One region of the Streptomyces prunicolor genome, then DNA from elsewhere that is predicted to be linked to it. Evidence: riboswitches for the same ligand, from Rfam matches in the RefSeq annotation. Region 1 holds a riboswitch; each other region holds the start of a gene.

What was found. A riboswitch is a leader RNA that binds a small molecule or an ion and turns the genes downstream of it on or off. The one in region 1 is predicted to bind cobalamin.
Region 2: another riboswitch for cobalamin. It lies ahead of OG588_RS33295 (ribonucleoside-diphosphate reductase subunit alpha); the one in region 1 lies ahead of OG588_RS11055 (cobalamin biosynthesis protein).
Region 3: another riboswitch for cobalamin. It lies ahead of OG588_RS48485 (ABC transporter substrate-binding protein); the one in region 1 lies ahead of OG588_RS11055 (cobalamin biosynthesis protein).
Region 4: another riboswitch for cobalamin. It lies ahead of metE (5-methyltetrahydropteroyltriglutamate--homocysteine S-methyltransferase); the one in region 1 lies ahead of OG588_RS11055 (cobalamin biosynthesis protein).

What each region holds. Positions count from the first base shown of each region.
Region 1 covers NZ_CP108676.1:2,461,625-2,468,704, forward strand. The annotation lists gene OG588_RS11035 (class II aldolase/adducin family protein) at 267-1,010, opposite strand; gene OG588_RS11040 (lysozyme) at 1,207-2,010, shown strand; gene OG588_RS11045 (inorganic phosphate transporter) at 2,109-3,371, shown strand; gene OG588_RS11050 (hypothetical protein) at 3,405-3,626, shown strand; cobalamin riboswitch at 3,773-3,915, shown strand; gene OG588_RS11055 (cobalamin biosynthesis protein) at 4,015-4,956, shown strand; gene OG588_RS11060 (cobyric acid synthase) at 4,953-6,464, shown strand; gene cobN (cobaltochelatase subunit CobN) at 6,461-7,080, shown strand, end outside.
Region 2 covers NZ_CP108676.1:7,205,084-7,212,163, forward strand. The annotation lists gene OG588_RS33290 (ribonucleotide-diphosphate reductase subunit beta) at 179-1,192, opposite strand; gene OG588_RS33295 (ribonucleoside-diphosphate reductase subunit alpha) at 1,192-3,636, opposite strand; cobalamin riboswitch at 3,760-3,914, opposite strand; gene OG588_RS33300 (GNAT family N-acetyltransferase) at 3,937-4,443, opposite strand; gene mctP (monocarboxylate uptake permease MctP) at 4,565-6,175, opposite strand; gene OG588_RS33310 (DUF3311 domain-containing protein) at 6,172-6,435, opposite strand; gene OG588_RS33315 (YbdD/YjiX family protein) at 6,585-6,785, opposite strand; gene OG588_RS33320 (carbon starvation CstA family protein) at 6,757-7,080, opposite strand, start outside.
Region 3 covers NZ_CP108676.1:10,715,469-10,722,548, reverse strand. The annotation lists gene OG588_RS48500 (SDR family NAD(P)-dependent oxidoreductase) at 56-835, shown strand; gene OG588_RS48495 (ABC transporter ATP-binding protein) at 875-1,693, opposite strand; gene OG588_RS48490 (FecCD family ABC transporter permease) at 1,690-2,703, opposite strand; gene OG588_RS48485 (ABC transporter substrate-binding protein) at 2,700-3,761, opposite strand; cobalamin riboswitch at 3,815-4,028, opposite strand; gene OG588_RS48480 (M20/M25/M40 family metallo-hydrolase) at 4,149-5,054, shown strand; gene OG588_RS48475 (ABC transporter ATP-binding protein) at 5,070-5,753, opposite strand; gene OG588_RS48470 (ABC transporter permease subunit) at 5,768-7,080, opposite strand, start outside.
Region 4 covers NZ_CP108676.1:8,696,027-8,703,106, forward strand. The annotation lists gene OG588_RS39490 (cytochrome P450) at 1-635, shown strand, start outside; gene OG588_RS39495 (polysaccharide deacetylase family protein) at 673-1,407, opposite strand; gene OG588_RS39500 (histidine phosphatase family protein) at 1,633-2,211, opposite strand; gene metE (5-methyltetrahydropteroyltriglutamate--homocysteine S-methyltransferase) at 2,330-4,648, opposite strand; cobalamin riboswitch at 4,786-5,009, opposite strand; gene meaB (methylmalonyl Co-A mutase-associated GTPase MeaB) at 5,082-6,074, opposite strand; gene scpA (methylmalonyl-CoA mutase) at 6,071-7,080, opposite strand, start outside.

The sequences.
Region 1 (7,080 bases):
GCAGACAGCGACCGTCACACCTGTCGCCCTCATCCCCGCCACCGTCAAGCTCCGTCGCCCTCAAGCCCCCGTCAGCATCCGCCCCGATTGCCGTCACGCCCGTCGCTCTCACCAGGGTTACCGTCACACCCGTCGCTCTCACCCGGGCTGCCCTCAACCCTGCCGCCCTCAACTCCGGCCACCCTCACCCCAGCAGACCTCGCCCCCCGACCGTCACCCCCGCTTCCACCCCGCTCACCCCCTCACCCCACCCCGCACCCTCCCCCTCACCCCACCGCCCGCTCCCCCTGCCCATACCCCCGCAACCGCTCCCCCGCCTCCGCCACCTGTTCCCCCGTCAGCAACGTCGGCGACAACCCCGGCACCGACGAAGCCGTAAGCCACAGCCGGCACATCCACTCCAGCTGGGCCGTGCGGTCGAAGGCCTGGTCCAGAGACGCGCCGTAGGCGATCGTGCCGTGGTTCTGGAGGAGGCAGGCCGAGCGGTCCGCCAGGGCCCGGAGCATGTTCTCGGCCAACTCCTCCGTGCCGTAGGTCGCATACGGGGCAACCCGGACCGGGCCGCCGAGGGCGCCGGACATGTAGTGGACGGAGGGGAGTTCGGGGACGAGGGTCGAGACGGCCGTCGCGTGGACGGCGTGGGTGTGGACGACGGCGTGGGCGTCGGTGCTGCGGTAGACGGCCAGATGCATGGGAAGTTCGCTCGTCGGGAGCAGGGTGCCGAGGACCTGTCGGCCGTCGAGGTCGACGCCGACCGTGTCGGTGGGCGTCAGGCGGTCGTAGGGGACGCCTGAGGGGGTGACCAGGACGGTGTCACCGACGCGCACCGAGACGTTCCCGGAGGTGCCGACGACCAGGCCGTCGGAGACCGTCCGGCGGGCGGTCGCGACGAGCGCGCCCCAGGCGTGCGCCTCCTCGGCGCGCACACTCCTCCTCCGCGTCTCCCCCACGGTGCCCGCACTCTCCCGGGTGTCTCGCCCGCCCCGCTGGTCCCGCCGTTGCTCAGCCATGCCGTGATCCTGTCAGCCGGTGACCCAACGCACGTTCGGGCGAAGGCACTTTAGGCCGGAAGGCGCGCATCCGAAAGATGACATATGGGTGCCAACCACCCACTCCGGCCGCTTGGCCGGAGACCGACCGGCATCGACAGACCTTCCAATAACCTCTGGGAGATTTGTCGTGCACGCCGCCATTTCCGGGGGAACCATGGCCCGTGATCGCAAACCGTCCCTGACCCACGCCCGCCGCCACCTCCACCTCCATCGCCACCCCCGCGCCCGCCTCGCCGCGGCCGCCGTCGCCGCGCTCACCGTCGGCGGCACCACGCTCGCGCTCGCCGAGATCCCGGCCACCGCCGCGGACATCGCCGCGAGCCCGACGAAGGGCCACGACGTCTCCTCGCACCAGAAGAACGTCAACTGGCCGAGCGCGAAGGCGAAGGGCGCCACGTTCGTCTACGTCAAGGCGACCGAGTCGACCACCTACCGCAACCCGTACTTCGGTCAGCAGTACGACGGCGCCCGCAAGTCCGGCATCATCCGCGGCGCGTACCACTTCGCCCTGCCGGACAAGTCGTCGGGCGCGAGCCAGGCCGCGTACTTCGTGGCGCACGGCGGCGACTGGAAGGCGGACGGCTGGACGCTGCCGCCCGCGCTGGACATCGAATACAACCCGTACGACAAGAAGCACGGCTGCTACGGCCTGAGCAAGGCCAAGATGGTCGGCTGGATCAAGGCCTTCAGCGCCGAGGTGAACCGGGAGACCGGCCGCCGCCCGGTGATCTACACGACCACCCTGTGGTGGAAGACCTGCACGGGCGACAACAGCTCCCTGGCCTCGACACACGCGCTGTGGATCGCCCGGCACGCGTCGGCGGACGCGGGCTCGCTGCCCGCCGGATGGTCGTACTGGACCTTCTGGCAGTACGACAACAGCGGGAGCCTGCCGGGTGACCAGAATCTCTTCAACGGGACGGTGAGCCAGCTGCGGAAGTTCGCCCGCGGTTACTAGGCAATCCGGCCACCGCAGAGACCCTCTCAGTTCATCTTCCGTTCACCCAGGTTTCCTACGGTCAACGCACCAATGACTTCGAACGATTGCCTGGGTAAATGGAAAACTTCTCGCTGATCCTCGCGATTGTGGTAATCACCGCACTCGCGTTCGATTTTACGAACGGTTTCCACGACACCGCCAACGCGATGGCCACCACCATCTCGACCGGCGCACTCAAGCCCAAGGTCGCGGTGGCCATGTCGGCCACCCTCAACCTGGTGGGCGCTTTTCTCTCCGTGGAGGTCGCCAACACGATCTCCAAGGGTCTGGTCGATGAGAGCGGCATCCGTCCCGAGGTCATTTTCGCCGCCCTCGTCGGCGCGATCCTCTGGAACCTGGTGACCTGGCTCGTCGGCCTGCCCTCCAGTTCCTCGCACGCCCTGATGGGCGGTCTGATCGGCGCCACCATCGCCTCGGCCGGTACCGGCGCGGTCCACGGCGACGTCCTCGTCACCAAGGTCCTGCTCCCGGCGATCGCCGCCCCGATCGTCGCCGGCCTCGCGGCGATGCTCGCCACCCGCTTCTCGTACGCCCTGAGCCGCAACGCCGAGGGCAAGGCCGCCGACAAGGGTTTCCGCGTCGGCCAGATCGCCTCCGCCGGGCTGGTCTCGCTGGCCCACGGCACGAACGACGCGCAGAAGACGATGGGCATCATCACCCTCGCCCTGATCGCCGGCGGCTCCATCGCCCCTGACTCCGACCCGCCCACCTGGGTCATCCTCTCCGCGGGCCTGGCCATCGCGATGGGCACGTACATCGGCGGCTGGCGCATCATCCGCACGATGGGCAAGGGCCTGACCGACCTCCGGCCGCAACAGGGCTTCGCCGCCCAGACCAGCGCCGCCGCGGTCATCCTGGCCTCCTCGCACATCGGCTTCTCGCTCTCCACCACGCACGCCGTCTCCGGCTCGGTGATGGGCGCGGGCCTCGGCCGCAAGGGCGGGGTCGTCCGCTGGTCGACCGCCACCCGGATGTTCGTCGCCTGGGGCCTGACGCTGCCGGCCGCCGCGCTGGTCGGCGCGCTCGCCGAGTCCGTGACCGACCTCGGCGACTGGGGCACCGCGCTGGTGGCCGTCTTCCTGGTCGCGTCCAGCGCCGGCATCTGGCTGCTCTCCCGCCGCCAGGTCGTCGACGCCTCGAACGTCAACGAGATCGACGAACCGGCCGGCGTGATCACCACCGCGATCGCCGCCGTGACCCCGCCGCCCCCGTCGGTCGCCCTCTCCGAAGGCCTCACGGCGACGATCCTCTCGCCGCCCGTGAACCCGGCCCCGGTCGTGAAGTCCGACCCGGCGACACCGCCGGCCGCCGCCGTCTGAGCCCGCGCCCCGGACACGAAGGAACGAATCAGCATGCACATCGACTGGGCAGCCCTCGGCTCCGTCTTCGGCGTCAGCCTCGGCGCCACCGTCGCCCTGGTGGCCGTCTTCACCCTCGGCATCGTCGGCCTCTCCCGCCGCGAACGCGCCACCGCCCAGGGCGACTCCGCGCCCCTCGCCCTGACCGGCGCGTACGCCTGCTTCGCGGCCTGCGCGGCGGCGGTGGCGTACGGGATCTATCTCATCGTGGCCTGACCGGCCGCCAGTTGGACCCACCGTGGGGTGCGGGACGGATCACCGTCCCGCACCCCACGTCCGTGTGACCCCTCAGCCCATGTGAACGGCCCCTCGCATGTGGGCATCAGCACACTCCGTCCCCGCAGGTCAACAGCAAGTTGACGGCCCTTCCAACAGCATGGTGGACTGCCGGAGCCATGTACGGCGGCAGGAGAGGAAGCCGGTGCGAATCCGGCGCGGTCCCGCCACTGTCACCGGGGTAGACACCCCCGGGAGCCAGGAACTCTCACCGCCGGTCTCGTCGAACCAGGGCGTGGACACCCTGAGTGAGGACATATCGCCATGCTCGGCTGCCGTTCGAGGTCCCGTACCAGCGCAGTGCCCGCCCCAGCGATCGGCTGAGCCGATGCGTGCCGATCGCGTCTACGCGTACGGCGCCGCCGCCGGCCTCCTCGGCGACCACCTGCTCGGCGATCCCCGCCGCGGGCATCCGGTCGCCGCCTTCGGCCGTGCCGCCGGTGCCGTGGAACAGGTGCTGTGGCGCGACCACCGAGGCTGGGGCGCCCTGCACACCGCCGTGTGCGTGGGTGGCACCATCACCCTCGCCGCCGCGGCCGCTTCGGCCCTACGGCCTTCCCGTACGGCCTCTGCCGCCCTCACCGCCGCCGCCACCTGGGCCGTCCTCGGCGGGACCTCCCTCGCGCGCGAGGCCGGGGTCATCGGGCGCGCGCTGGAGGCCGGTGACATCGACGGTGCGCGGTCCCGGCTCCCCCACCTCTGCGGGCGGGACCCGCAGTCCCTCGACGCCGACGGGATCGCCCGGGCCGTCGTCGAGTCCGTCGCCGAGAACACCTCCGACGCGATAGTCGGCGCCCTGGTCTGGGGCGGCGTCGCGGGCGTCCCGGGCCTGCTCGGCTTCCGGGCGGTGAACACGCTGGACGCGATGGTCGGCCACAAGTCGGCCAAGTACCGCCGCTACGGCTGGGCTTCGGCCCGCCTCGACGACGTCGCCGGCTGGCCGGGCGCCCGCCTCACCGCCGCCCTCGCGACCGTAGCGGGCGGCGACCCGCGCGGAGCGGTACGCGCCTGGCGCACCGACGCCCGCAAACACCCGAGCCCCAACGCCGGCCCCGTGGAGGCCTCCTTCGCTGGCGCCCTAGGCGTACGCCTCGGCGGGACGCTCTCCTACGGCGGCCGGGTCGAGCACCGGCCCGTGCTCAACGGCGACGGACGCGCCGTCGCGGTATCGGACATCGCGCGTGCCGTACGGCTGTCCCGGCGCGTCGGTCTGCTCGCGCTCGGGGTCAGTGTCGCCGGGCGGCTCCTCGTGAAGGGACGCAAGTCATGAGCGGCGGCGGGCTGTTGGTGGCCGGCACCACCTCGGACGCCGGGAAGAGTGTCGTCACCGCCGGGATCTGCCGGTGGCTGGTGCGGCAGGGTGTGAAGGTCGCGCCGTTCAAGGCGCAGAACATGTCCCTGAACTCGTTCGTGACGCGCGAGGGGGCGGAGATCGGGCGGGCGCAGGCCATGCAGGCGCAGGCGTGCCGGATCGAGCCGACCGCACTGATGAACCCCGTGCTGCTGAAGCCGGGCAGCGACCGCACCAGCCAAGTGGTCCTCATGGGCAAGCCAGTTGGCGAGATGAGTGCGCGCGGCTATCACGGCGGGCGCCAAGAGGCGCTGCTCGGCACGGTGTTGGACTGTCTCGCCGAGTTGCGGGGCACGTATGACGCGGTGATCTGTGAGGGGGCCGGTTCGCCCGCGGAGATCAATCTGCGGCGGACCGACATCGTGAACATGGGCATCGCACGCAATGCCCGACTGCCCGTGCTCGTGGTCGGCGACATCGACCGCGGGGGCGTCTTCGCCTCCTTCTTCGGGACCGTCGCGCTGCTCAGCCCCGAGGACCAGGCGTTCGTCGCCGGGTTCCTCGTCAACAAATTCCGGGGCGATGTGTCGTTGCTGGAACCGGGGTTGGAGATGCTGCTCGGCCTCACCGGGCGGCGGACGTACGGCGTGCTGCCGTTCCGGCACGGGCTCGGGATCGACGAGGAGGACGGGCTGCGGATCTCGCTGCGCGGCACCGTGCGGGAGTCGAACACCGCGCCGCCGGTCGGCGAGGACGTGCTGCGTGTCGCCGTCTGCGCGATCCCCCTCATGTCCAACTTCACCGACGTGGACGCGCTGGCCGCCGAACCGGGCGTCGTGGTGCGGTTCGTGGACCGGCCGGAGGAGCTGTCCGACGCCGATCTCGTCGTCATCCCCGGGACCCGGGGGACGGTGAAGGCGCTGGAGTGGCTGCGGGAGCGGGGACTTGCGGACGCCCTCGTGCGCAGGGCAGCCGAACAACGGCCAACTCTCGGTATCTGCGGCGGCTTTCAGATCCTCGGCGAACACATCGAGGACGAGGTCGAGAGCCGACAGGGGGCGGTGGAGGGACTTGGGGTGCTGCCGCTGCGTGTGCGGTTCTCTCGCGAGAAGACCCTCACTCGGCCCGTCGGCGAAGCCCTCGGCGAACCGGTCGAGGGGTACGAGATCCATCATGGGGTGGCCCAACTCACCGGCGGGGAACCCTTCTTGGACGGCTGCCGGGTCGGTCAGACCTGGGGTACCCACTGGCACGGCTCGCTGGAGTCGGACGGGTTCCGGCGGGCGTTTCTGCGCGAGGTGGCGACCGCCGCGGGCCGCCGGTTCGTACCGGCGCCCGACACCTCGTTCGCCGCGCTGCGCGAGGAGCAGCTCGACCGGCTCGGCGACCTCATCGAACAGCACGCGGACACGGACGCGCTCTGGCGACTCATCGAGTCCGGCGCGCCGCAAGGACTGCCTTTCATTCCACCGGGAGCGCCCGCATGAGCACAGTGTTGTTGTTGTCGACCGCCGACACGGATCTGCTGGCGGCCCGGGCCTCCGGCGCCGCGTACCGGATCGGCAACCCGAACCGAGTAGACGTGGCAGCCGAGTTGCCCGCACTCGTCGCGGGCGCGGACATCGCCGTCGTACGACTGCTCGGCGGCAAGCGCGCCTGGGAGGACGGGCTCGCCGCGCTGAAGGCGTCCGGGATTCCGACCGTGCTGCTCGGCGGAGAGACCGTCCCCGACGCCGAGTTGATGGCCGAGTCGTCGGTACCGGCCGGGGTCGTGGCCGAGGCGCTCAGGTATCTCGTCGAGGGCGGTCCGGAGAACCTCGCCGAACTCGCCCGGTTCCTCTCGGACACCGTGCTGCTCACAGGCGAGGGCTTCGAAGAGCCGCAGAAGATGGCCGAGTTCGGCGTCCACGGCGAGCGTGCCTCCGTCGAGGGCCGGCCGACGGTCGGTGTCCTCTTCTACCGGGCGCATCACCTCAGCGGCAACACCGCCTTCGTGGACACCCTCTGCGACCAGATCGAGGCGAAGGGCGCCAACGCCCTTGCCGTGTACTGCGGTTCACTGCGCGGCGCCGACTCCGGGCTGTACGAGATCCTCGGCACGGC
Region 2 (7,080 bases), 4.7 Mb from region 1:
ATTGGTGAATGACATGAACAGGACGGGTGGAACGTAGCCGGGGCGACGAGACCGCGAACAGACGCACCCCATGAACTTTGCCGCTCCATAGAAACTCCATGGACGGCCCATGGAAGCTCCATGGGCCGTCCGCGAAGTAAGAGGCAGATAAAGGGCGACCGGGGTCGGCCGCGTGGGGCTAGAAGTCCTCGTCGAGGTCGACCGTGCCCTCCACGGCGACCTGGTACGCCGACGGGCGGCGCTCGAAGAAGTTCGTCAGCTCCTGCACGCCCTGCAACTCCATGAAGGAGAAGGGGTTTTCGGAGCCGTAGACCGGCGCGAAGCCCAGTCGCTGGAGGCGCTGGTCCGCGACGCACTCCAGGTACTGGCGCATCGAGTCGGTGTTCATGCCCGGCAGACCCTCACCGCACAGGTCGCGCCCGAACTGCAGCTCCGCCTCGACGGCTTCGCGCAGCATGTCGGTCACCTCCTGCTGGAGCCGGTCGTCGAACAGCTCCGGCTCCTCCTTGCGGACGGTGTCGACCACCTCGAAGGCGAAGCTCATGTGCATGGTCTCGTCGCGGAACACCCAGTTGGTGCCGGTGGCGAGGCCGTGCAGGAGACCTCGGCTGCGGAACCAGTAGACGTACGCGAACGCGCCGTAGAAGAACAGGCCCTCGATGCACGCGGCGAAGCAGATCAGGTTGAGGAGGAAGCGGCGGCGGTCGGCCTGGGTCTGGAGGCTGTCCAGCTTCTCGACCTCGTTGATCCACTTGAAGCAGAACTCGGCCTTCTCGCGGATGGAGGGGATGTTCTCCACCGCGTCGAAGGCGGCCGCCCTGTCCTCCGGGTCGGGGAGGTAGGTGTCCAGGAGGGTCAGATAGAACTGGACGTGGACCGCTTCCTCGAAGAGCTGACGGCTCAAGTACAGCCGCGCCTCGGGGGAGTTGATGTGCTTGTACAGCGTCAGCACGAGGTTGTTCGCCACGATCGAGTCGCCCGTCGCGAAGAACGCGACCAGCCGGCCGATCATGTGCTGCTCACCCGGTGTCAGCTTCGCGAGGTCGGCGACGTCCGAGTGGAGGTCGACCTCCTCGACGGTCCAGGTGTTCTTGATCGCGTCCCGGTAGCGCTCGTAGAAGTCCGGGTAGCGCATGGGGCGGAGGGTCAGCTCGAAGCCCGGGTCGAGGAGGTTCTTTTCGGTGGAGCTCATTACTGGCAGGCCTCGCAGGACTCGGGGTTCTCAAGGGAGCAGGCGACCGCGTCTTCGTCGGGGGTCAACTGCTGTACGGGGATGGGGGTTTGCGTTTGGGCCTGGGCGGCGCGGGCGATGCGGGTGGCCGGGCGGGAGCGCAGGTAGTACGTCGTCTTCAGGCCCTGCTTCCAGGCGTACGCGTACATCGAGGAGAGCTTGCCGATCGTCGGCGTCTCCAGGAACAGGTTCAGGGACTGGGACTGGTCCAGGTACGGGGTGCGGGCGGCGGCCATGTCGATCAGGCCGCGCTGCGGGATCTCCCAGGCCGTGCGGTACAGGGCGCGCACGTCTTCCGGGATCCAACTGAAGGCCTGCACCGAGCCGTTGGCCTCGCGCAGCGCCTCGCGGGTGCGGGCGTCCCACACGCCGAGCTGCTTCAACTCGTCGACCAGGTAGGAGTTGACCTGGAGGAACTCGCCGGAGAGCGTCTCGCGCTTGAAGAGGTTGGAGACCTGCGGCTCGATGCACTCGTAGACGCCGGCGATCGAGGCGATGGTGGCCGTGGGGGCGATCGCCAGCAACAGGCTGTTGCGCATGCCGGTTTGGGCGATACGTTCCCGCAGTGCCGACCAGCGCTCCGGCCAGGTCGGTTCCACGTCGTAGTGGTCGGGGTGCAGGACGCCGCGAGCGGTGCGGGTCTTCTCCCAGGCGGGCAACGGGCCGTTGCGCTCGGCGAGGTCGGCGGATGCCTCGTACGAGGCGAGCATGATGCGCTCGGAGATACGGGTGGAAAGGGCCTTGGCCTGCGGGGAGTCGAAGGGGACGCGGAGTTTGAAGAAGACGTCCTGGAGGCCCATCGCGCCCAGGCCGACCGGGCGCCAGCGGGCGTTGGAACGGCCCGCCTGCTCGGTCGGGTAGAAGTTGATGTCGACCACGCGGTCCAGGAAGGTGACGGCCGTGCGGACCGTCTCGTCCAGCCGCTCCCAGTCGATGTCTCCGTTCGCCTGGTCGACGAACGCGCCCAGGTTCACGGAACCCAGGTTGCAGACCGCGGTCTCGCCGTCGTCCGTGACCTCCAGGATCTCCGTGCAGAGGTTCGAGGAGTGGACGGTGTGGCCCGGCTCGGCCGTCTGGTTGGCGGTGCGGTTGGCCGCGTCCTTGAAGGTCATCCAGCCGTTGCCGGTCTGCGCGAGGGTGCGCATCATGCGGCCGTAGAGGTCGCGGGCCGGGATGGTCTTCCTGGCCAGCCCCTGCGCCTCGGCCTTGCGGTACGCGGCGTCGAACTCGTCGCCCCACAGGTCGACCAGCTCGGGCACGTCGGCGGGGGAGAAGAGCGACCAGTCGCCGTTCTCGTTCACCCGGCGCATGAACTCGTCCGGGATCCAGTGCGCCAGGTTCAGGTTGTGCGTACGGCGGGCGTCCTCACCGGTGTTGTCCCGCAGCTCCAGGAACTCCTCGATGTCGGAGTGCCAGGTCTCCAGGTACACCGCGGCCGCGCCCTTGCGCCGGCCGCCCTGGTTCACCGCGGCGACCGAGGCGTCCAGCGTCTTCAGGAACGGGACGATGCCGTTCGAGTGGCCGTTCGTGCCGCGGATCAGTGAACCCCGGCTGCGGATACGGGAGTACGACAGTCCGATGCCGCCTGCGTGCTTCGAGAGGCGGGCGACCTGGTGGTAGCGGTCGTAGATGGAGTCCAGCTCGTCCAGCGGGGAGTCGAGGAGGTAGCAGGACGACATCTGGGGGTGCCGGGTGCCGGAGTTGAAGAGCGTGGGGGAGGAGGGGAGGTAGTCGAGGCGGCTCATCAGGCGGTAGAGCGCGGCTACTTCGTCCAGGGCGCGGGTGCTGTCGTCCTCCGCGAGACCGGCGGCCACACGCAGCATGAAGTGCTGGGGCGTCTCGATGACCTTGCGGGTGATCGGGTGGCGGAGCAGGTAACGGCTGTACAGGGTGCGCAGCCCGAAGTAGCCGAAGCGGTCGTCGGCCTCCGTGTCGATCAGCGCGTCCAGGCGGGCCGCGTGCAGCGTCGCGAACTCGGCGGTGCGGTCCGCGATGAGGCCCTCGCGGTGGCCCACGGCGACGGACTCGGTGAACGTCGTGACGCCCTGGGAGGCGGCCTCGGCGGCGATGCTGATCGTCAGCAGCCGGGCGGCGAGGCGGGAGTAGACGGGGTCCTCGGAGATGAGGCCGGCGGCCGCCTCCGTGGCCAGTTCGCGCAGTTCCGCCACGTCCGCGTGCGCGGACCGGCCGCGCAACGTGGCGGCGGCGACCCGGCCGGGGTCGGCGTCGGGGAGATCGGCGGTCAGCTCGGTCAGGGTCCGCAGGATCGCGGTACCGGGGCCGTCGGCTCCGGGAACGGTCGCTCCGGGAACGGCCGTACCAGGAACGTCGGTTCCGGTCGCGGTCGCTACGGTCGCCTCGTTCACCTGGGTCGCTGATGCCGGCTCTGCTGGCGCGATGGTCACGGTGGGGCTCTCCCTCGCTCGGCACGGGGCCTCGCCGAGGGCAGGCGGCAGTACACGAGCGCACGGGGCGTCGCGTCCACCGGCCCACTCCACGAGGCCCGGACGTCATGCGCCTGGCCGGGTGGCCGGACGCGAGCTGTCGGCAGGTCCTCGGACTGGCCATGCGTGCATATGCACGTAAGTACACCGTTGCGGGACAGTTCCGGATTCGCACCGGATTCCCCTGCGGCGACAGCGAGCATGAGCATACATCTTGTGCCGGGCTGTCGTAGCAACCCCAGATGTTGTGTCGCGGCGGTTTCAGAGCGTCAGTTGATAGGTGAGCAGAGTGAGATCGTCCAGGTGTGGCACGGGATTCCAGTCCCGGTCGGGTGTGCGGACGAAACCCAGGCGTTCGTAGATGCGGTGGGCCGCGTGCATCGAGCTCTGGGTCGACAGGACCACGGCCGTGCAGCCTTCGGTGGCTCGGGCGCGGTCGAGGCAGGCGCGGACCAGGGCCTCGCCGGCGCCTCGGCCTCGGGCGGTGCGGGTGATTGCCAGTGCGCGGATTTCTGCTTCGCCGGGGCGGGCGATGTCGGCGACGGGGCCGGGGCCTTGGACGAAGGTGACTCCGCCGAGGAGGTGGTCACCCTCTACGGCGACGAGGACCTCGGCGGCTGCGGCTCGGCCTGCTACGTCCTTCAGCACGGGGAGGTACGGGTCGGTCTCGCCGTAGTCGAGGAGGCCGTCGTCGAGGTAGGCGTGGGCTGTGAGGGTGCCGAGGTCTTCGTATTCGGTGGGGATTGCTCGGCGGATGAGGATGTCCATGTAGGTGAGTGTGTACGAACAGCGGGCCGCCGAGGGGGGTGCTCTCGGTGGCCCGCTGCGGGTTCGTCGTGGCTGGTCGCGCAGTTCCCCGCGCCCCTTAGGTGGGGATGCTCACCCGGCGCTAATGGGTTGCCCCTGCTGTTGCCGGAGGTAGTTCCACCTCTACGCCCGGGTCGCCTGCGTCTGCCGTGTAGTCCCCCGGAGCTGTCTCGTCCACGCCCTCCGGGGCCTTGAACGCCTTCAACGCGAACGTGAGGACCACGGTCACCACGACGTTCAGGACGAACGCCGTCAGGCCGATGTAGCCGATCTCGCCGATGCCGGGGATCTCCTTGGACGAGCCGCCGAAGTGGTCCTGGGTCGGGGAGGCGACCCCGTACGCCGCGAGGGTGCCGTAGATCATGCCGACCGCCCAGCCGGTGAGGAGGGCCCAGCGGTGGGGCCAGCGGGTGAAGAGGCCGCCTACCAGGGACGGGAAGGTCTGGAGGATCCAGATGCCGCCCAGGAGCTGGAAGTTGATGGCTACCGTCTTGTCCATCGTCAGGACGAAGGCCAGGGCGCCGACCTTCACCAGGAGCGAGACGATCTTGGAGACCTTGGTCTCCTGGGCCGGGGTCGCGTCCGGCTTGATGAAGTCCTTGTAGATGTTGCGGGTGAAGAGGTTCGCCGCCGCGATGGACATGATCGCCGCGGGGACCAGGGCGCCGATGCCGATCGCGGCGAAGGCCACGCCCGCGAACCAGTCAGGGAACATGTTCTCGAAGAGCTGTGGGATCGCCAACTGGCCGTTGGTTACCTTGACTCCGGCCGCGATCGCCATGAAGCCGAGCAGTGCGAGCAGGCCCAGCATCAGTGAATACAGGGGCAGGATCGTGGTGTTGCGGCGGATCACGTTGCGGCTCTTCGAGGAGAGCGTGGCCGTGATCGAGTGGGGGTACATGAACAGGGCCAGTGCCGAGCCCAACGCCAGTGTGGCGTACGTCCATTGGCCCGCCGGGGCCGGTACGAGTCCGCCCGCTCCCGCCGCCTTGAACTTGGCGCCCGCCGCGCTGAAGATGTCGTCGAAGCCGCCGAGCTTGATCGGGATGTAGATGATCGCCACCGTGATGACGATGTAGATCAGGCCGTCCTTCACGAACGCGATCAGCGCGGGGGCGCGGAGGCCGGAGGAGTAGGTGTATGCCGCCAGCACCGCGAACGCGATCAGCAGCGGCAGGTCCTTCACGAACCAGTTGGAACTCGCGCTGCCGCCCACCCCCATGACGTCCAACACGGCCTGGATGCCGACCAGTTGGAGCGCGATGTACGGCATCGTCGCGAGGATGCCGGTGACCGCCACCGCCAGGGACAGGCCCTTCGAGCCGAAGCGGCCGCGCACGAAGTCGGACGTCGTCACGTATCCGTGCTTGTGCGACACCGACCAGAGGCGGGGCAGGAACGTGAAGATGAGGGGGTACACGAGGATCGTGTAGGGCACCGCGAAGAAGCCGGCCGCGCCCGCCGCGTAGACCGCCGCCGGGACCGCGACGAACGTATACGCCGTGTAGAGGTCGCCGCCGAGCAGGAACCAGGTGACCCAGGTGCCGAACGACCGTCCGCCCAGGCCCCATTCGTCGAGGCTCTGCTCGTTGTCGGCCCGGCGCCAGCGGGCGGCCAGGAAGCCCAGGACCGTGACGGCCAGGAAGAAGAAGATGAAGACGCCGAGGGCGACGCCGTTCACGCCGTCGTTCACCGGTTACCTCCATGGCGGGCCCGCTGGTCGCGCTGCCACAGTTTGTAGGCGGTCATCGTCAGCGCCGTCGAGATCAGCACCCACAGCATCTGGTACCAGTAGAAGAACGGGATGCCGATGAACGCGGGGTCCGTCTTGGCGTAGGAGCCGACCCAGAGGAGCGCGACGAAGGGCGCGAACAGGCAGACGGCGATGACGACGCGTGTCGGTGTCACCACCGGTGCTGCCGCTTCGGGCGGGACTTCCGGTACATCTGACATATCGCGGCTCCGTCACCTTCGATGATCGCCTGTGTAATGCGCAGGCAATCTAGGTCACGGCATCGCGCGAGCGGAAGACCTCGTCCGTATATCGGCATGTCGATTCCGTGAAGACGTGACATCGGTGTCAGGGACAGGCCGGAACAGGGTCAACAGCAGCGGAAGCCCTGGCGCGGGTCGGCCTCCTGGCGGTCCGTCCGCATGCGTTCGAAGTCGCGCCGGTTCGGGACCTCCGCGTCGGGGTGGTCCCGGCGTACGTGCGCCACACAGCGGTCGTACGCCGACTCGTCCATCAACTCCCGGACGTACCAACGCACCCCGCTAATCGCCCGCTGGAACGCCGACCGCATCCCGGGTCGCCTCCTCCTTCTCCTCCCGGGTGGGGATCAGCCCGGCCGGTGCCACGATGTTCGACTCGACGTACGGCGTCTCGCTCAGCGTGGAGAGCGCGGGGCGGCGGATGTGTCGAACGCAGACGCGAAGGGCGTCCGCGATGACGACCACGACCAGCACCGCGAGAATGGCCGAAAGCACTCCGTCCACCGTGGAGTTGGTGACGACGGTGTGCATGTCGTCCATCGACTTGGCGGGCGGCAGGACCTTGCCCGCGTCGATCGCGTCCTGGAACACGGACCGTTGCTTGAA
Region 3 (7,080 bases), 8.3 Mb from region 1:
AGACGGCCCCGGAGCCCCGGCTCGTCAGCCCGCGCCCGGCGCCTAAGCTGCGGGGATGATCTCTCGCGACTACCTCTCCGAACTGTTCTCGCTGGACGGCCGAGTCGCCGTCGTGACGGGCGGCAGCTCCGGCATCGGCCGGGCCGCCGCCGGGGCGCTCGCACGGGCGGGAGCCGAAGTGGTCGTAGTGGCGCGCAAGGAGCAGGAACTGGCCGCCACAGTCGACGAGTTGACGGCGGACGGCTGCCGGGCGGCCTGGGTGAGCGGCGATCTGGGCACCCGGGACGGGGTCCGGGCGGCGGCGGAAGCGGCGGCCGAGGTGTTCGGGGAGCCGGACATCCTGGTGAACAGCGCCGGCATCAACCTGCGCCCGCCGATGGATGAGTTGAGCGAGGAGGTGTGGGACACCACGATGGCCCTGAACCTGGAGGCGCCCTACCTCCTGGGCCGACGCTTCGGCCCCGGCATGGCCGAGCGGGGCTACGGCCGGATCATCCACATCACCTCCCAGCAGGCACACCGCGCTTTCGTGCAGAGCGGTGCCTACGGTGTGTCCAAGGGCGCGCTGGAGTCCCTGGCCCGCTCGCAGGCCGAGGCCTGGTCCCCGTACGGGGTCACCTGCAACACCCTGGTGCCGGGTTTCGTGATGACGCCGCTCAACGAGCGACTGTCGTCCGACCCGGAGAAGGTGGCGGCACTGGCCGCGCGAACGATGGTCGGGCGCAATGGACTTGCCGAGGACTTCGCGGGAGCGGTGGTGTTTCTGGCGAGTCGCGGCGCGGCCTATGTCACCGGGCAGTCGGTGTTCGTGGACGGCGGCTTCTCCGTGCACTAGCCCAACACCGGCTACACCTGGGCACGTTGGAGCCCGCCGCTACGGCGTCCCGCTCCCCCGCCGCAGAAAGCGGATCACGGGATGCCCAGGGTCATGGTGGACCTCGGCGTCGACGCCGTAGACCTCTTTGATGAGGGCCGGGGTGAGGACGTCGGCCGGGGTGCCCTCGGCGACCGTGCGGCCGGTGTCGAGGACGAGCAGGCGGTCGCAGTACATCGCGGCGAGGTTGAGGTCGTGCAGGGCGATCACGGTGGTGACCGGCAGGTCGGCGATCAGGTCGAGCAGGTCCAACTGGTGCTGGATGTCGAGGTGGTTGGTCGGCTCGTCGAGGAGGAGTTCGCGGGGTTCCTGGGCCAACGCCCGGGCGATCTGGGCGCGTTGGCGTTCACCGCCGGAGAGGGTGTGCCAGGACTGCGCGGCCCGGTCGGTCAGTCCGGCGCGTTCCAGAGCGTCGGTGACGGCGCGGGCGTCGGCGGCCGACGCCGGTGACCAGGCACGGCGGTGCGGGATACGCCCGAGGGCGACGACCTCGCGGACGGTCAACTCGGTCTGGGTGTGGGTGTGTTGCTCGACGGTGGCGATACGGCGGGCGGTCGCGCGCCGCCCGACTTCCGGCAACGGCCGCCCGTCCAGCGTCACCACGCCGGTGGAGGCGGGGAGGACACCGGCCAGCAGGCGCAACAGGGTTGATTTTCCGGACCCGTTGGGGCCGAGGAGGCCGACGGTCTCGCCGGGGCGCAGGACGAGGGTGACGCCGTCGACGATGAGTCGGCCGTCGGTGCGGCGGGCCACCCGGTCCGCGTGCAGGCCGGTGTCCGGTGCGGGATCGCTCATGTCTTCGGCCGCGGGGGTGCTCATGTCTTCCTCCGGCCCCGGTGCAGCACGATCACGAACGCGGGTACGCCGATCAGTGACGTCACGACCCCCACCGGTACCTCCTGGGGATCGACGACGGTACGGGCGAGGGTGTCCACCCACACCAGGAAGACGGCTCCGGTCAGCGCGGTGATCGGCAGCAGTCGTACATGCCCGGAACCGGTGAGCGCGCGGGTGACATGCGGCAGTACCAGGCCGACGAAGCCGATCGCCCCGGCGCAGCTGACCAGGACGGCGGTGAGCAGGGCCGTGGCGCACAGCAGGATCAGCCGGGCGCGGGCCACGTTCACGCCGAGCCCGGCCGCCGCCTCCTCGCCGAAGGCGAACGCGTCCAGGGTGGTGGCTTGGCCGAGGCAGACGACCAGGACGAGGGCCAACGCGCCCGCGCACAGCAGCACTTGGCCCCAGTCCGCGCCGGAGAGCGAGCCGAGCAGCCAGAACAGCACGCCCTTGGTGGTCTCGGCGTCCGCCGAGGTCAGCACGGTGAACGAGGTGAGTGCGGAGAAGAGTTGCATGGCGGCCACTCCGGACAGCACCACCCGGTCCATGCTCGCGCCGAGGCTGTGGCTGAGCAGCATCACCAGCCCGAAGGAGAGCAGGGCGCCGACGAAGGCACCCGCCGACAGCGACACGGCCCCGCCTCCCACGCCGAGGACCACGACCGCCACCGCGCCCGTGGACGCCCCGGAGGAGACGCCGAGCACGAACGGATCCGCCAGCGGATTGCGCAGCAGCGACTGCATGACCGCGCCGCACAGCGCGAGCCCGGCGCCGCAGACGGCGGCGAGCAGCGTGCGGGGCATGCGCAGGTCCCAGACGATGCCGTCCCGCAGCGGGGCGAGCGTGCTGTCCCCGCCGCCGAGGTGGGACGCGACCGACGCCCATACGTCGGCCGTGGAGATGTCGGCGGGTCCGATGGTCACCGCGACGGCCACGGAAACCAGCAACGCGACCAGTCCGCCGCCCGTCAACAGCAGGGTGCGGACGGTCACTTGGCGAGTCCGAAGTCGCGCAGGCCGGCGGCGACCTGCTCGATCCCTTCGACGATGCGGATGGAGGGGTTCATCGCCTGGCCGCTGAGCAGGATGTACCGCTTCTTCTTGACGGCGGTGAGGTTGCGGGTGGCCGCGTTGGTCTCCAGGAAGCGGATTTTCGCCTTGGCGGTCTCGGCGGTCTGCGACTTGCGGGTCAGGTCGCCGAGGACGATGACGTCGGGGTCGCGGTCGGCGACGGTCTCCCAGTTGATCTGGGGCCACTCGTCGTGGGTGTCGGAGAAGGCGTTCTTCGCGCCGACGGCACGGGTGATGGCGCCGGGGGCGCCGCAGCAGCCGGCCAGGTAGGGCGATTGGGCGTTGGCGAACCAGTACATGAGGGAGGTGTCGGAGGCGTCGAGCCCGGTGGTGGCCTTGGTCACCCGGGCCTTCAGCCGGGCCACGAGCCTGTCGCCGCGCTCCTTGACGCCCATCGCCCGGGACAGGTCGCGTATCTCGCCGTAGACGGTGTCGAGCGTGAGCGGTGTGCTGCGCGAGCCGTCGCCGCCGCTGTCGTTGTCCTTGCCCGCGCAGTCGGACGGCGAGACGTATGTCGGGACGCCCAGCTTCTCGAACTGTTCGCGGGTCGCGACACCGCCCTTGCCGAGCGTCGAGACGAAGGAGGCGGTGACGAAGTCGGGTTCGGCGTCGAGGACCTTCTCGAAGGAGGGGTTGTTGTCGGCGAGGCGCGGCACGGTCGCGTTCGCCTTCTCCAGCCCCTTGAGCACGGGGTCGGTCCAGGTCGCCGTACCGGCGATGCGGTCGGCGAGGCCGAGGGAGAGCAGGATCTCGGTGGTGCCCTGGTTGAGGGAGACGACCCGCTTCGGGGCCGACTTCAGCGTGACCTTCTGCCCGCAGTCGGTGAGGGTGAGCGGGAAGCCCGCGGCGGACTTCTCCGTCTCGCCGTCGGCACTGTCGCCGTCGGATCCGCCGCACGCGGTGAGCAGCAGGGCGGGCGCGATGAGGAGGGCCGCGGTACGGCGGCGCAGCGGGACGGGGGCGGTACGGAGCACGGGCATGCCTTGCCTGTCGGGGCTCGAACGCGGAGCCTGGCCTACGAACTCCCCCTCGCCGAGGGCGAGAAGGCGCCAGCAGGTCTTCGGACTCGGGTTCGTCCGGACGGGGCGCCTTCCCGGCGCGTCACACACCGGCTCCTTCGGCCGGCCCGTGTCGCCCCAGTGGCGTCTGCTGCCCCGCCCGTCCCCCTCACCGCTGCGCGTCAGTTCCGGATTTCCACCGGATTCCCTGGCCTCGGTTGTGGCACGACTGGCCCGCACAACCTATCAAGATCGACGGTCGGCTCCCGCTGCGGGGCGGCACGGAGGTGCCTGCGCTGTTGTGCCCGCTACACTCGTGGGCCTGAACTCACCTCGCGACAAAGGCCGTTGGGCAACGGGTGAACCGAAGTGACGGACGCAGGATTCAGCGCGGGCGACATAGACACCGGCGGCGCAGAGTTGGAAGGCTCCCGCTTCAAGCCGAGCATGATGGGCAGCGCCGTGTTCACCGGAAAGCTGCCGGCCGACACCGCCCTCGCGACGACCGATCCCGCGGGCACCACTGTCGAGGCCGCCCTCCGCGAGATCGGCACGATCGGCGACTACCCCGGACCGGACGTGGCGGCATACGCCGAGATCCACATCGAGCAGGGTCGCGACCTGGAGAACAAGGGGCTCACCATCGGCCTGGTGGACGCCACTTGGGCGGCACGCAAGTACCAGGTGGTGGTGCGCGGCGAGCAGTCGCACACCGGATCCACGATCATGGCGGACCGGCGCGACGCCCTGTTCGGTGCCTCGCTCCTCGTCGTGGCGGTACGTGAACTGGCCGAGCAGAGCACGGACTTGCCGCTGCACACCTCGGTGAGCGAGATGACCGTCGAGCCCAACTCCCCTGTCGTGGTGGCCCGCGAGGTGCGTATGCACGTCGACCTGCGCTCGCCCGACGAAGCCCTGCTCGACGCGGCGGCCAAGAAGCTGGCCGAGTCGATCCCGGGCATCGAGGAGCGCGCGTCGGTCTCCATCGAGCAGGTACAGACGCACGGTTGGGGCGTGGCGCCGTTCCCCGCGGCCGGTGTCGAACTCGCCGCCCGCGTCGCCGACGAGCTGGGGCTCAGCCACCAGACCATGATGACCATCGCCGGCCACGACTCGGTCAACATGAAGGACATCGCGCCGTCGATCATGCTGTTCGTGCCCAGCATCGAGGGAATCTCCCACAACGAGGGCGAGTTGACGGACGACCACGACATCAGCGCGGGCACCGATCTACTGACCGAGGTGGTCCACCGGCTCATGTCCGGCGCCCTCTGAACGGTATCGGGTTCATCAGTCCACACCCAGGTACTTGCCCTCCAACTCGGCGATGTTCGCGCGCAGTTCGTCCGTGGTGCCTTCGTCACTCACGCGACCGTTGACCAGCACATAGGCGCGGTCGGCGACGTCGAGTGCGAGCCGGGCGAACTGCTCGACCAGGATCACCGCCGTGCCCCGGTCGGCCGCTTGGCGTACGGCCGTCATGAGACGCTGGACGATCCGGGGGGCCAGCCCGAACGACAATTCGTCGATGAGCAGCAGCTTCGGTTCTCGCGCCAGCACGGAGGCGAGGCCGAGCATCTGCTGCTCACCGCCCGACAGGAGTCCCGCAGGCCGGTCGAGCAGCCGTTCCAGCTCGGGGAACAGTGACATCACGTCGTCGCTCCCGCGTGCCAGCCGCAAGTTCTCGCGGACGGTGAGGCCGAAGAAGATCGAACGGTCATCGGTCATCAGGCCCAAGCCCCGCCGGGCGCGGGCCGCGAGCGAGGATCTGTCCGGCGCACCGAGGAAGTCGAGGTCCCCGGAGAGCGGGCGCAACGCGCCGGCCAGGGTCAGCAGGGCCGTGGTCTTGCCCGCGCCGTTGCGGCCCAGCAGCGCGACGATCTCGCCCGAGGCGACGCTGAGATTGAGGTCACGAACGACTGTCACGTCGCCGTAGCCGGCATGGATGTTCCGGGTCTCCAGCACAAGGCTCATGTCGACACCGCCCTTCACGCCGTCTCGGTGACGTCACCGAGATACGCCGCCATGACGCTCGGGTCCGACAGCACGTCATCGGGTCGGCCTTGGGCGATCACTTTCCCGAAGTCGAGTGCCACGATGCGGTCGGACACGCGCCGCACCAAATGGACGTCGTGCTCTATCAACAGCACTCCCATCCCCCAGTTCTCGGCCAGCATCCTGACCACCTCGCCCACCTCTTCCCGTTCGTGCTGGTCCAGGCCCGAGCATGGTTCGTCGAGGAGGAGGACCGACGGCTCGCCCGCGATCGCACGAGCGAGCGCGACGAGTTTGCGGCGGCCGGTGCTCAGTTCCCCGGGCTTCGCGCCGAGCACGTCGTCGAGTCGGAGCGCCTGGATCGCGCGGAGCATGGCCGCGGTCGGCTTGTCCCTGCTGGGCCGTACGAGGTCGAGCAGGCCGGACCACCAACTGCCCGAGTCGGACGCGGTACGCAAGTTGTCCAGGACCGACAGGTCCTCGATCAGCTCCAGGCTCTGCCAGGAACGGGCGAGGCCGGCCCGCGCCCTCCCGTGCGCCGACACGGTGGCCAGCTCCTGCCCACCGAGGGCGACCGTGCCCCTGCTGGGTACGAACCCGGTGATGGCGTCGATCAAGGTGGTCTTCCCGGCGCCGTTGGCGCCCACGACGCCGACGACCTCACCCGGTTCGACGTGCAGGTCGACGCCGTCGACCGCGCGTACGGCGCCGAACGCCACCTCGATCGAGCCGACCGTCAGCGGCGCGGGCCGCACGCGCCGGGGCGCCTGGCTGCCGCGCCCGAGGTACGCCTGCGCCTGACGCCCGGCGCGCGGGCGCCTCGCCGGCAGGCGACGGCGTACGGAGTCGATCGCCTCGGCGGTCGCCGCAGCCATCCCGTCGGGTGAGGCGACGATGGTGATGAGCAGGAGGACGCCTCCTATGAGTGTCATCGTCACCGGCTCCACGCCGAAGATCGCGTTGAGCACCGACTGCCCGATCCCCGAGGGTTGCAGTGTGCTGCCGAACAGCGGGCCCAGAACGCTGCCCACTCCGCCGACGACGCTGTACGCCAGGGCGCTGATGTTGTCCAGCACCGAGAAGTTCGAGAAGAGCGCCGTCGGCGCGCTGTAGACGAGCAGGACTCCGCCCAGCCCCGAGATCGCGGAGGCGATCCCGAATGCCCACAGCTTGGTCGTCACCACGTTGATGCCCAGGGCGGTCGCGGCTCGCTCGTTGCCCCGGACCGCGATCATGCGCCGTCCCGAGGCGCTGCGCCGCAGATTTGCCACGAGCAGAGTCAGCACCAGTACGAAGCCCAGCACCA
Region 4 (7,080 bases), 6.2 Mb from region 1:
TCGACCGGTACGTGCGGGAGCGGTACGCACAGCCTCGCGAAGACCTCGGTACGGAACTGATCGCCTCGGTGACCGAGGAGGCGGACGGCGGCGGCCCGACCCTGGAGCACCGGCACCAACTCGTCGCCCACCTCCAGAACTTGTTCATCGCCGGTCACCTCACCACCACCGCGCTCATCGGCACGACCGTGCTGCATCTTCTCCGGCATCCGGACCAGTGGGAGCTGCTGTGCGCCGAGCCCGAACGCATCCCCGCCGCGATCGAGGAGGCGGCCCGCTACGACACCGCACTGCAAGGGTTCCGCAGGGTCACCACCCGGCCGCTCGTTCTCGCCGGCACCGAACTCCCCGCCGGAGCACCGCTGTTCGTCGCCTTCGGCGCGGCCAACCGTGACGAGAGGCGCCATGCGCGCCCCGAGACCTTCGACATCACCCGCACCCCGAACCGCCACCTCGCCTTCGGCTTCGGCGTGCACAGCTGCCCCGGTTCCCAACTCGCCCGCGAACAACTCCGCCTCACCCTCCAGGAGTTGACGACCCGCCTGCCCGGTCTACGGCTGGCGGAGGACCGTCCGGTCACCATGCGGCCGACGATGATCCACCGTTCCCCGTATGCCCTGCACCTGAACTGGTGAGCCATAAAAGCCCGATGAGCCTGGAGGACCCGGTGTCTCAGGGCCGGTACACCTTCCCCGGCTCCGCCGTCCCGGGCGCGAGGAGCTGCGGCACGGTCACGAACACGTACCCGCGCTCCTTCAGCGCGTCGATGATGCCGGGGACGGCGGGCACGGTGCCCTCGTACAGGTCGTGCAGCAGGATGATGCCGTCCCGGGTGGCCTGAGCGAGGACGCGTTTGGTGATGAGGGCGGAGTCGGTCGTCGCGTAGTCCTTGGCGGTGACGCTCCACAGCACCTCCGCGAGGCCCAACTCCCGGCAGATCTTGTGCACTTCGTCGTCGGTGCGACCCTGCGGCGGGCGCATCAGTGTGGGCCGCTTGCCGGTGATCCGCTCTATCGCGTCGTCCGTGCGCTCCAGTTCGTCACGTATCTGCGCGGGGGGTATTCGGGTCAGGATCTTGTGGTCCCAGGTGTGGCTGGCCACCTCGTGCCCCTCGGCGGCCATGCGCTCGACCAGCTCCGGGTACTTCTCGATGTGCCGCTTGCCGAGCAGGAAGAAGGTCGCCGGGACCTGCTTCTCCTTCAGGATGTCGAGCAACCGCGCCGAGTTCTCGCTGGGCCCGGCGTCGAAGGTCAGCGCGATGCACTTCACCTCCCGGCAGTCGGCCGTCCCGAAACCGGCCCGCGCGGTGGCCGACACGCCCTCGGCGCGAGCGGCGGCCGGCGCGGTCGTGTCGAGCTCGGTGCACCCGCTCGACGCCAGACCCAGCACGCCAACCGCCACAAACATGCCGACGGCACGCAACCCGGCCCGGGGTCTTTCCCTCTTCTTGCACAGAGCACTCAGTGATGGCATGCCGAGACTATACACAGCGAGTATATACGGTGCGTATAGTCAGGAGTGGGACAGCGCCCCTTTAGGGGCGCGGGGCTGTATCGATTTGCGGCTCCGCCGCGTGGGCGCGACCAGCCCCCACCGACCCGCGGCCAAAGAACCGCCGATCCAGCGGAGTGCTTATCGGCCCGAGCCTCCCAGCTCCCACCCAAGCCGCAGATTCCACCGCCCGGCCCGCCCACTGAGCTCGGTCGCAGTCAACGGCGGCACATCAAGCCGCCAGAACGCAGGCCCAGGCGCACCAAGGACCGTGACCGCAACGGCCCGCACGAACTCCTGCTCAACCACCGCAAGGGTCCTCCCCTCAAACCCGGCCGCGGCCTCCAGCCACCCCGACGCCCGCTCGCAGAGCCCCCGCACCGACTCCCCACCGTGAGGCACCGCATCCGGATCCGTCAGCCAGGCCATCACCGCATCCGGCTCCCGCGCCATCACCTCGTCGAGGGTCAGGCCATGCCAGCGCCCCATGTCCAGACCCGCCAACTCGGGCTCCACCACACCCGAGAGGCCCAGCGCGGACGCCGTCTCCCGGCACCGCACGCTGGGCGAGACCAGCACCCGGTCAGCCAAGCGGAGCGACCCCGCGACGGACGAGGCGCGAGCCGTACCGCTCGGGTCGAGCGGGCTGCCGTCGTCGAACCGGGTCTCCCGCAGGGAGCGGTTCATCGCCGGCGAGATCAAGGTGATGCGGCTGGTCACTTCGTCGCTCCAAGTGCTGTGGGCTGTGCGGATCATCGTCTCAGGGCGGGGGGTGGCCGGGAGGGTGTCCTCCCGGCCACCCCCACCACCATCGGGTCAGGAACCGGCCACCATAGGGTCAGGAACCGGCCAGCTCCTCGCGGACCGTGCGGGCCGCGGCCACCAGGTTCTCCAGGGACGCGCGGGTCTCGGGCCAGCCGCGGGTCTTCAGACCGCAGTCCGGGTTGACCCACAGCCGCTCCGCCGGGATGGCCTCAAGCCCCTTGCGCAGCAAGGCCGCCGCCTCGGCCGTGCTCGGCACGCGAGGCGAGTGGATGTCGTAGACACCCGGCCCCGCCTCGCGCGGATAGCCGTGCTCGGCCAGTTCCCCCGCGACCTGCATGTGTGAACGGGCGGCCTCCAGGCTGATGACGTCCGCGTCGAGGTCGTCGATGGCCTGCACGATGTCGCCGAACTCCGCGTAGCACATGTGGGTATGGACCTGCGTCTCCGGCCGCACCCCGGCGGTGGTCAACCGGAACGCCTCCGTGGCCCAGGCGAGATACGCCTCCCGGTCCGCCGCGCGCAGCGGGAGGGTCTCGCGCAGGGCGGGCTCATCGACCTGGATGACCGAAGTCCCGGCCGCCTCAAGGTCGTTGACCTCGTCGCGCAGGGCGAGGGCGACCTGTCGTGCGGTGTCGCCGAGCGGCTGGTCGTCGCGGACGAAGGACCAGGCGAGCATGGTGACCGGTCCGGTGAGCATGCCCTTGACCGGGCGCGAGGTGAGCGATTGCGCGTACGTCGTCCAGCGGACCGTCATCGGTTCCGGGCGGGAGAGGTCCCCGGCCAGGATCGGCGGGCGGACGTAACGGGTGCCGTAGGACTGGACCCAGCCGTGCTGCGTGGCGAGGTAGCCCGTCAGTTGCTCGGCGAAGTACTGGACCATGTCGTTGCGTTCGGGCTCGCCGTGCACGAGGACGTCCAGGCCGGTCTTCTCCTGGAAGGAGATGACCTCGCCGATCTCCGCCTTGATCCGCTCCTCGTAACCGGCCGTGTCGATCCGCCGCGCCCTCAAGTCGGCCCGCGCGGTGCGCAGTTCGGCGGTCTGCGGGAACGAGCCGATCGTGGTCGTCGGTAGCGGCGGCAGCCCGAGGTGCGCGCGCTGCGCCGCCGTCCGCTCTTCGTACGGCTGGGAGCGGCGGGCGTCGGCGTCCGTGACCGCGGCGGCCCTGGCCCGTACGGCGGGGTCGCGGGTGAGCGCAGAACCCGCTCGGGAGGCCAAGTCGGCGCGGTTGGCGGCGAGTTCGGCGGCGATCGTGTCGGTGCCCTGGGCCAGGCCCTTGGCGAGGGTGACGATCTCGGCCGTCTTCTGCCGCGCGAACGCGAGCCAGCGCAGGATCTGCGGCTCGATGTCCCGCTCGGCGGCGGCGTCGAGTGGCACATGGAGCAGCGAGCAGGAGGCGGCCACGTCGACCCGGTCGGCCAGACCGAGCAACGTACCCAGCGTGGCAAGGGACTTGGTGAGGTCGTTGACCCAGACGTTACGGCCGTTCACCACGCCTGCGATCAGCCGCTTGCCGGGCAGTCCGCCCACTGCGGCGAGGTCGTCCAGGTTGGCGGCGGCGGACTCGGTGAAGTCGAGCGCGAGGCCCTCCACGGGTGCCTTGGCGAGGACCGGGAGCGCCTCGCCGAGGCGGTCGAAGTAGGAGGCGACCAGGAGCTTCGGCCGGTCGGTGAGGGCGCCGAGGTCCCGGTAGGTGCGGGTGGTGGCGTTCAGTTCGGCCGGGGTGCGGTCCTGGGCCAGGGCGGGTTCGTCCAGCTGGACCCACTCCGCGCCCGCTGCCCGTAGATCGGCGAGGACCTCGGCGTACACGGGCAGCAGCCGGTCCAGCAGGGTCAGCGGGTCGAAGTCCGCGGACACGCCGGGGGCTGGCTTGGCGAGCAGGAGGTAGGTGACCGGGCCGACGAGCACCGGGCGGGCTGTCAGGCCCAGGGCGAGGGCCTCCTTCAACTCCGCCACCTGCTTGGTGGAGTCAGTGGTGAAGACGGTGTCCGGGCCCAACTCGGGCACGAGGTAGTGGTAGTTGGTGTCGAACCACTTCGTCATCTCCAGCGGCGCCACGTCCTGCGTGCCGCGTGCCATCGCGAAGTAGCCGTCCAGTGCGTCGAGTTCGACGGCGGTGCGGTGGCGTTCGGGGATCGCGCCGACCATCACGCTGGTGTCCAGGACGTGGTCGTAGTACGAGAAGTCGCCGGTCGGAACCTCGTGGATACCGGCGTCCGTCAGTTGCTGCCAGTTCGTGCGGCGCAGTTCGGTGGCGGTGGTGCGGAGGGCGTCGGCGTCGACGCGGCCCTTCCAGTAGCCCTCGATGGCCTTCTTCAGTTCACGGGCCTTGCCCTGGCGGGGGTAGCCGTAGACGGTTGCCCGTGCTGCCGCGGCTGCGGACTTCGGTGTCACGGAAATCTCCTTCGCGAGATATCTCCCTGGATCCCGGTGTCGGGACGTGAGCGCGAAGGTTCGTAGACCGGGGGATGGTGACCGCCCGTATGTACGCCGACCCGCCCACGAGGTCACCGGGATTCCGCGCGTGAATGCTTCGCGTGCGGGCAGTTGGCAGGTCTTCGGACTTGCGGGCACGGCCTCCGTTTGACCGGAGGTCACCTACTGGCCGTCGCTTCCCAGGTCCTGTGTGGGCCCAGTGCGTATGACGGCGGTCGTTCCTGCTTACCGCTGCGGGGCAGTCCCGGAGTTTCACCGGGTTCCCTCTTGCGACGCGTCCGTCTGGGTGACGGGGCGAACCAGCTGCGCCGCCAGCCTAAAGGGTTTGGGGTGGATGCGTCGATTTTTGTCTGCGGCTCGGTGGGGGCTGGTCGCGCAGTTCCCCGCGCCCCTAGGTGGGTTGGGGTCCCCGGGACTGGAAGGCTTGCAGGATTTGCTCAGCCGCCAGTGTTGCTGTCAACTCGCCCTCTCGTACCTGGCGTTCTAGGTCCGGAGTCAGCGCACGTACCGTCGGATCTGAGTGCAGGCGGCCCAGCAGTTCGTCTCGGACCATCGTCCACGTCCAGTCCACCTGTTGCTCGCTGCGCTTCGCGGCCAGGCGGCCCGTGGAGTCCAGCAGGGAGCGGTGTTGTTCCAGGCGTTCCCAGACCGTGTCCAGGCCTGTTCCCTCGCGGGCGCTACAGCTCAGAACCGGCGGGGTCCAGGCCGCGTCGGCCGGATGCATCAGGCGTAGCGCGCCCGCCAACTCCCGTGCCGCGCTCTTCGCGTCGCGCTCATGCGGGCCGTCCGCCTTGTTGACGGCGATGACATCGGCCAGTTCCAGGACGCCCTTCTTGATGCCCTGTAGCTGGTCGCCGGTGCGGGCCAGGGTCAGCAGCAGGAAGGAGTCGACCATGTTCGCGACCGCCGTTTCCGACTGGCCTACGCCTACCGTCTCGACCAGGACGACGTCGTAGCCCGCTGCCTCCATCACCACGATCGACTCGCGGGTCGCCTTCGCCACGCCGCCGAGCGTGCCGGCGGTGGGCGAGGGGCGGACGAAGGCCGCCGGGTCCACGGCCAGGCGTTCCATGCGGGTCTTGTCGCCGAGGATGGAGCCGCCCGTGCGGGTCGACGACGGGTCTACGGCGAGGACCGCGACCCGGAAGCCTTGTGAAGTCAGCAGCGTGCCGAACGCGTCGATGAACGTCGACTTGCCGACACCCGGTACGCCGCTGATGCCGATCCGGCGGGCCTGGCCGCTGTGCGGGAGGAGCGCGGTCAGCAACTCCTGGGCCATGAAGCGGTGTTGGGGCTTGGTCGACTCGACGAGGGTGATGGCGCGGGCCACCAGGGCCCGCTTGCCGTCGAGTACGCCCTTCACATAGGTGTCGACCTCGATCACGGGGTGTGCCCGAGGTCGGCGGCCAGGCGTTCTACGAGGTCGTAGGCCGCGTCCGGGATCACCGTCCCGGGCGGGAACACGGCCGCCGCGCCCATCTCCAGGAGGGTGGGGACGTCCTGGGGTGGGATGACTCCGCCGACCACGATCATGATGTCCTCGCGGCCCTCCTCTGCGAGGGACTCCTTCAACGCCGGTACGAGGGTGAGGTGTCCGGCGGCGAGGGACGACACTCCGACGATGTGTACGTCCGCCTCTACGGCCTGGCGGGCCACTTCGCCGGGGGTCTGGAACAGCGGGCCGACGTCGACGTCGAAGCCGAGGTCCGCGAAGGCGGTGGCGATCACCTTCTGGCCGCGGTCGTGGCCGTCCTGGCCCATCTTGGCGACCAGGATGCGGGGGCGGCGGCCCTCGGACTCCTCGAAGTCGGCCACGAGAGTGCGGGTGCGTTCTACGGACGGGGAGTCGCCGGCTTCGGTGCGGTACACACCGGTGATCGTACGGATCTGGCTCGCGTGCCGCCCGTAGACCTTCTCCAGCGCGTCGGAGATCTCGCCGACCGTCGCCTTCGCGCGGGCCGCGTTCACCGCCAGCTCCAGGAGGTTTCCGGTGCCTTCGCCGGCCGCGCGGGTCAGCGCGTGCAGCGCGTCCTGGGTGGCCTGTTCGTCGCGCTCCGCGCGCAACCGCCTTAGTTTCTCGATCTGTTGGGTGCGTACGGAGGAGTTGTCGACCTTGAGTACGTCGATCTGCTCGTCGGTCTCCACGCGGTACTTGTTGACGCCGATGACCGGCTGGCGGCCGGAGTCGATGCGGGCCTGGGTGCGGGCCGCGGCCTCCTCGATGCGCAGCTTGGGGATGCCCGCGTCGATGGCCTTGGCCATGCCGCCCGCCGCCTCGACCTCCTCGATGTGCTGCCAGGCGCGGCGGGCGAGGTCGTACGTCAGCTTCTCCACGTACGCGCTGCCTCCCCACGGGTCGATCACCCGTGTGGTGCCCGATTCCTGCTGGA